DNA from 2 places in the Acidovorax sp. FG48 genome. Region 1 is predicted to be linked to the other one. Evidence: predicted binding sites of a transcription regulator. Region 1 holds the regulator's gene; the other holds the start of a gene.
What was found. The regulator FliA, encoded in region 1, starts transcription of late flagellar genes. The targets are predictions, from matches to a motif close to CTAAAGTTTNNNNNNNNNNNGCCGNTA.

Region 1 (3,408 bases):
CGCCAGGCCATGGTGCGGGCCCCGCTGCTGTTCAAGGCGGGTGCGCAGGTGAAGGTGGTGGCCCAGGGGCCCGGCTACGCAGTCAGCTCGGCGGGCCAGGCGTTGACGGCGGGCTCGGCCGGACAGACTGTGCGTGTTCGCATGGAGAATGGGCGTATCGTGAGCGGAACTGTGAACGATTCTGGGACGGTGGATGTCACTCTGTGATGACGCCCCGGTAATAAATGGCTAAAGTCCGGGCCAAATGGGTCGAAAACATTGCTACTGATGCCCCACATCCAACGGGGTGGTGGAGAGAGCGATGAAGATAGGTCAAACACCGGAACTGCCGGGCGGGTTGCCGCCGACGGGGCTTGCCAAGCAAGCCAAGGCTCCCGCCAGCGCGGCGGAAGGAGCCACGAAAGACGCACTGGTTGCGTCATCCGCCGGTGTGCCCGTCACGGTGTCCACCGCAGCCCGCGCGCTCAGCCCCGCCACCCGCAGCACGGCCGATTTTGATGCAGGCAAGGTCAAGGCCGTGCGCGCTGCCATCGAGAAGGGTGAATTTTCGGTCGACGCGGAAGCCATTGCCGACAAACTGCTGTCCAACGCCCAGGAGATCCTGTCCCGCTCCCGGGGCTGATCGGCGTTTTGTTAGAGGGCGCAATCCGTCGCACAATGCGCCATGACTCTGGAAGAATCTCTCTCAGCTGTTGAACAGCGGATCGAACAAGTCTCCGCCGCACTTCTCGCGGCAGATCCCCTCTCTCTGGAAAAACACAGTACGGCCTTGCGCGATGCAGCGGCCGACTTTTCGCGTGCGCTCGAACAAGCCGCCGCGCGTGGCATGCCGCTACCGGCTTCGCTGCAGAAGCGTGCGGATGCCATCCGCACCATGCTGACTTTGCACCGTGACAGCCTGGCCCGGTTGGCCGCCGTCACCGACCGCCAGGCCGCGGGCTTGTTGCCTCCGTCCAATGCAGCTTCTACCTACGGGGACGGCCTGGGCGCGCGCGGAGCTGCGCCAGGCGTGGCGCGCATCTACCGCTCTGCGGGCTGAGCACCAAAGACTTTTCTGAGGGAGGGGCGGGCCAGGGCGCAAGAGGTGCCCGCCCGCGCAGCCATCCAAACTGTTGGCCCCGCAATGCCTTGTGTTGCCCGGCTCGTGGCCTGACGCGCGGGCTCAGTGTGCGCGCATCTTGGCGCGCAGGCGGGCAATCGACTGGCTGTGCAACTGGCACACCCGAGACTCGGTCACGCCCAACACGGCGGCAATTTCCTTGAGGTTCATGTCATGTTCGTAATACATGCCCATGATGTGCTGCTCGCGCTCCGGCAGGGTCTTGATGGCGTTGACCAGTGATGTCTTGAGCCGCTGATCGCGCAGCAGCTCCACCGGGTCGGCTGCGCTGTCGGCAACGTGGCGGTCCAGAAAACCGTCCTCGTCGTCGTTGCCATGCGTCATGTCTTCCAGGTACACCAGCTGGGTACCGCGTACCTTGCCCAGCAGGTTCTGGTAGTCCGCCAGGCTCATGCCCATTTCGCCAGCTATTTCAGACTCCAGCGGGCTGCGGCCCAGCTTTTGTTCCAGCCGGTGCACGGCGTGCTCGATGTCTTTCTGGCTCTTGCGCGAGCTGCGGCTCATCCAGTCACCCTCGCGCAACTCGTCGAGCATGGCGCCCCGGATGCGCTGGGTGGCGAAGGTTTCAAACTGCACGCCCTGCGCGACTTCATAGCGCGAGAGGGCTTCGGCGAGCCCCATCATGCCGACCTGGATCAAGTCATCCAGTTCGACATTGGGAGGCAGCTTGGCGATCATGTGGTGCGCAATCCTCCGTACCAGCGGTACATGCTGGCGGATCATGGCATCGCGATCAAGCTGGCCTTTGGCGGTGTACATAGAGAGGGTGTTATGCACTGGTAAGGCGGGTATGCGATCTTGTTCTGGAGCCGCTTGGGGGTGCCATCGCCCGAACTTCATCCGCCTCGCGGGGCTGGCGACTGGCCAGACCGTTGGGGGCAGTGCGGGTCAACGTGGGTACGTAGAGGTGCATCACAGGCTCTGGTCAGTGGCTCCGGACAAAATGCGCAGGCATGCCTGTCAAGTTGCTGGGTGTCAGCGCAGCCAGCGCTCCGTTCATGGTGCCCGCATTTTCCAGCAGTTGCAAGGCCAGACGCTGAAGATCCTGGGGGTTCTGCGTGGCAATGGTGGTGGTGCGAATGGGGCCGCCCAGATGGCGTTCGGCGCAGGCCTGCAGTGTCATCAACTGGGACTGGGCCTTGCGGCGTTCGGCGGCCGTGTTGCTGTGCAGCAAGGCTGCCACCATGGAGGGCAAGCCCGTGTGCAGCGCGATCTGCTTGAGGCTCTTGTAGCTCGTCATCACCCCCGCTGCGCCGCTGCCCATGACCACCAGCGGCACCGTGGCCGTGTGGGTGAGCAGGGGCCCCAGGGTGGACGCCGGTGCGTGAATCACCATCAGGCCATAGGTCCTGAAGTAGGGCAACAGGCTTTCCATGGGGGATCGGGCGGTGTCACCGGCCTTGCGGCTCAGGTGCTGCAGCCCTTTGGCCGCCGGAATCACGGCGAGCGAAGACGCAGTGGCGCCCAGGTTCAGGCTGGCACCGTCATTCCATGTGGCGTGTTGCAGCAGGTGCAGCAGCCCGGGGCTGTCGTCGGACTCCTGCGCCGTGCCGTCGAGCACCACCACCGGGTAGCCCAGCCGCTGCAGGCTGGCGCAGATCTGCCACAGCGTTTCGAGGCCATTCGCCGTGTTGCCCTGGCTGGCGACCGCCAGCAGCCGCAGCTCCGCCTGCGGGGTGAGGCTGTGCAGGCTGGCCGCCTGATGAAAACCCAGATCAAGCATCGACCAATCCCCCCTCCGTCACGGTATCGGGAGAGTGCGAAAAAAAGAAGTTCAGGTCGGTGGCCTTGGGGTCGAAGGCCGACTTGGCGGGCGACCGCATGGAGGCGCTGATGAGCTGGTGGGCGTTGGCACGCTCCCAGTCTTCGGGCACACGCTGGCCATTGGTCACGCCGCGCAGCACCATCTGGTGGCGGATCAGCGCGTCGATGGCGGGGCCCAGCTTCACGGCCTCGTCCACCTTGGACAGGATGGCCTGTTGCGAGCCGTCGGTTTTGAAGGCGGTCAGCACGTCATCCAGCGTGTCGCCATGGCAGCCGGCGTTGAGCACGAGCAGGCGGTTCACATGGGGCAGGTCCAGCACATCCAGCATGTCGCGCTTGCGGGGGTCCCTGGGGGCCACGCCGGTGGTGTCGATCAACACCATTTTCTTGCCGCTGAGCAGGCCCAGCAGGTCTTGCAGCGCGGCACGGTCGTGCGCCAAGTGGGCCACGATGCCCAGCATGCGCCCGTAAGTGCGCAGTTGTTCGTGCGCGCCCACACGGTAGGTGTCCAGTGTGATCAGCCC
Region 2 (3,408 bases), on a different contig from region 1:
AACAGCTTGAGTACGTTCTGTGGCAACTGGTTAGCCTGCGCCACCATGGCTGTACCTGCCTGCTGCAGAATCTGGGTGCGCGACAGGTTCGCTGTTTCCTTTGCAAAGTCTGCGTCCACAATCCGCCCTCGCGACGCAGACAGGTTTTCCACCTGGATTTCAATGTTGGCGATGGAGCTTTCAAAGCGACTTTGCAGGGCGCCGAGATCAGCGCGAGCCGAGTTCACCTGGTCGATGGCGCTATCGATCTTCTTCAGTGCCACCCAGGCGTTGGCCTGTGTATCCACCGACAGGGTGTCGATACCCAACGAATCGGTCGTGGTGTCCGTTGCACTCAGCTGCGCTCCCGCAGCGCCCACGTTCGTAGCGGCATAACCAAAATTGTCCGCAGTGAAACCGCTCAGGGTCAGTGTCGCAGCGTCACCATTGCTGTCCAGCTTGGACGACATCAAGTCAATGGTGTAGTTGCCGTTGTCCTGCTTGCTCAAGAAGGCAGTCACACCGGTATCGGCCGACTTCCGGTTGATGGCCTCAACCAACTGACCCATGCGCTCGGTTCCCGATTTGGCTTCCTTGATCGGACCCAGATCCCAGGTATGGATGCCATCATCAATCTGCAACGCTGTGCTGTCGGTGATTGCCGCCAGATCGGTGACGGTCGTTGCATCGATATCGGTGGTCTTGTCGTAGGCGTACACCACATCCGCCAGGCCTGCGGCGCGCGAGTCGGTCAGCGCTCCGATGGTGATGTTGTCGCCGGAATTGGCGCCTACCTGGAATACCGCGCCCGAAAATGAGCCATCGAGGATCTTTTGTCCGTTGAATGTGGTCTGCTTGGCCACACGATCGATTTCATCGGTCAACTGTCTAACTTCAGCCTGCAGCGCTACTCGGTCGGCCTTGCTGTTGGTCGCGTTGCCTGCCTGCACGGCCAGTTCGCGCATGCGCTGCAGCATGTCGCCGAGTTTGCCCAGTGCTCCTTCGGCCGTCTGCGCCAGAGAAATCCCATCGTTTGAGTTGCGCGCTCCCACTGTCAGGCCACGCACTTGGGTGTTCATCCGCTCGGAAATAGCCAGACCGGCCGCATCGTCCTTGGCACTGTTCACACGCAGCCCTGAAGAAAGGCGCTGCATGGAAGTTTGCAGAGAGTTTGCGGACATGCCCAAGTTCCGCTGTGCGTTCAGCGAGGCGATGTTGGTATTGATGGTAGAGGCCATTAGAAATCTCCTTGGGACGAAAGTCCGGCCTGCCCGCCGGAGGTAGCGCCAGCATCAAGGCGCTGACTTCGGTTGATCCGTGACCTGATTCTGCGCATCTGGGCCCAGCGCATAGTCCGGAAAAGTGTTGAAAAAGCCGCCTTGTTTGAGTTCTTTTGACCGTGATTCGGGGGGGCGAGCGTTCGAGTGGAGAAAAAAAACGCTGGCGCCCTCAAGTTTTGCCGGGAATCCCCGAAAACAAACACAACGGATTGAATCAATCTGTTGACCGGCCAGTGACGGATGTTCGTGCTGCCGTCCGGTCTAGGCTGCCAGACCGGTGCTGGCGTTGTGATCGGCGGTTAGCCGGAATTTAGTTAATAAGGAGCTTTCAAATGGCCTCTACCATCAATACCAACATCGCCTCGTTGACTGCACAGCGGAACTTGGGCATGTCCGCAAACTCTCTGCAAACTTCCATGCAGCGCCTTTCTTCAGGGCTGCGTGTGAACAGTGCCAAGGACGATGCGGCTGGTCTGGCTATTTCCGAGCGGATGAACACCCAAGTGCGGGGCCTGACAGTGGGGGCGCGCAACTCGAACGACGGTATTTCTCTGGCGCAGACGGCCGAAGGCTCGCTGGGCAAGGTCGGCGACATGCTGCAGCGCATGCGCGAACTGGCCGTGCAGGCAGGCAACGCGACCAACAGCAAGGCCGATCGTGCGGCTCTGCAATCGGAAGTGAAGCAGTTAACCGACGAGATCGACCGTGTGGCCAAGCAGACCAGCTTCAACGGTCAGAAAATTCTGGATGGTACGTTCTCGGGCGCCGTGTTCCAGGTAGGTGCCAATTCCGGCGACAACATCACCGTCGGCGCTTTGACCGATACCACTGCAAAGGGCTTGGCGGATGTCGTGTACGCTTACGACAAGACCACCGACATCGATGTAACGACCATCACCGATCTGGCGGCAATCACCGACAGCACGACTTTGCAGATTGATGATGGCACCACGACCTGGGATCTGGGTACGATCAAGGAAGCCAAATCAGGAACCGAGCGACTGGGTCAGTTGGTGGAGGCCATCAACCGCAAGTCGGCTGATTCAGGTGTGACGGCCTTCTTGAGCAAGCAGGACAATGGCAACTACACCATTGATCTGATGTCGTCCAAGCTGGACAGCAGTGGTGACGCTGCGACACTGACCCTGAGCGGTTTCACAGCGGACAATTTTGGTTATGCTGCGGCGGTTGTCGGGGATGCTGGAGCGCAGTTGAGCGCGACAGACACGACGACCGATTCGTTGGGTATCGACACCCTGTCGGTGGATACACAGGCCAACGCCTGGGTGGCACTCAAGAAGATCGATAGCGCCATCGACCAGGTCAACTCGGCCCGCGCTGATCTCGGTGCCCTGCAAAGTCGTTTCGAGAACTCGGTTGGTAATATTGAGATTCAAGTGGAAAACCTGTCTGCGTCGCGAGGGCGGATTGTGGACGCGGACTTCGCAAAGGAAACAGCGAACCTGTCGCGCACCCAGATTCTGCAGCAGGCTGGTACGGCGATGGTGGCGCAGGCTAACCAGTTGCCACAAGGTGTGCTGTCCCTTCTGCGTTAAGCTGAGGAGCAGCAGCGGGCCAAGAGTATTCTTGGTCTTGCAAAGCGGCGACGGGGCTTGCCCCTTCGCCGCTTTTCCGGCTTTTGCGTGGGGCTGATTTTGCAAAAATCACGCAGTGTTTTTTGCAAAGTCCGTCCAATGGACTTGTTCAGGAGGTTGACATGGCCATTTCATCTGCAGGCATTGGTAGCGGGTTGGATGTTGACTCTATAGTCACTAAGCTGGTGGCGCTGGAAAAGCGTCCTATCGCTAAGCTACAAACCGCTGCTACCTCCATCCAAACCAAAATATCGACGTATTCGCAGCTCAAGTCACTGATGTCGACACTCTCGGATGCGGCGTCGAAACTCACGCGCGACAGTGGGTGGAATGGGATGTCGGTGACGTCCTCTAACAGTAGCGCTGTGTCCGCGAGTATTTCGGGGATAGCCACTGCGACATCGTTTGGCATCAGCGTTCAGCAGTTGGCTCGTGCCCAGTCGGTGGCCTCTACGGCCATCGCGACAGCCGATGCGCCTGTCGGTGCCGGAACATTGACGATCCAGTTGGGAACTTGGTTGCACACCAGTCCTCCGCCCATGTTCACACCAAAG

Region 2: a site for FliA is predicted at 1,428-1,454, ahead of ACODSU_RS25040 (flagellin N-terminal helical domain-containing protein). Genes of this name have one in related genera too.

Annotation. Positions count from the first base shown of each region.
Region 1 is NZ_JBMDJH010000009.1:9,542-12,949, reverse strand. Features, by position in the region: gene flgA (flagellar basal body P-ring formation chaperone FlgA) at 1-207, shown strand, start outside; gene flgM (flagellar biosynthesis anti-sigma factor FlgM) at 302-622, shown strand; gene ACODSU_RS14060 (hypothetical protein) at 665-1,039, shown strand; gene ACODSU_RS14055 (RNA polymerase sigma factor FliA) at 1,163-1,879, opposite strand; gene ACODSU_RS14050 (hypothetical protein) at 2,046-2,843, opposite strand; gene flhF (flagellar biosynthesis GTPase FlhF) at 2,836-3,408, opposite strand, start outside.
Region 2 is NZ_JBMDJH010000040.1:2,141-5,548, reverse strand. Features, by position in the region: gene ACODSU_RS25045 (flagellin) at 1-1,217, opposite strand, end outside; gene ACODSU_RS25040 (flagellin N-terminal helical domain-containing protein) at 1,592-2,815, shown strand; gene fliD (flagellar filament capping protein FliD) at 2,977-3,408, shown strand, end outside.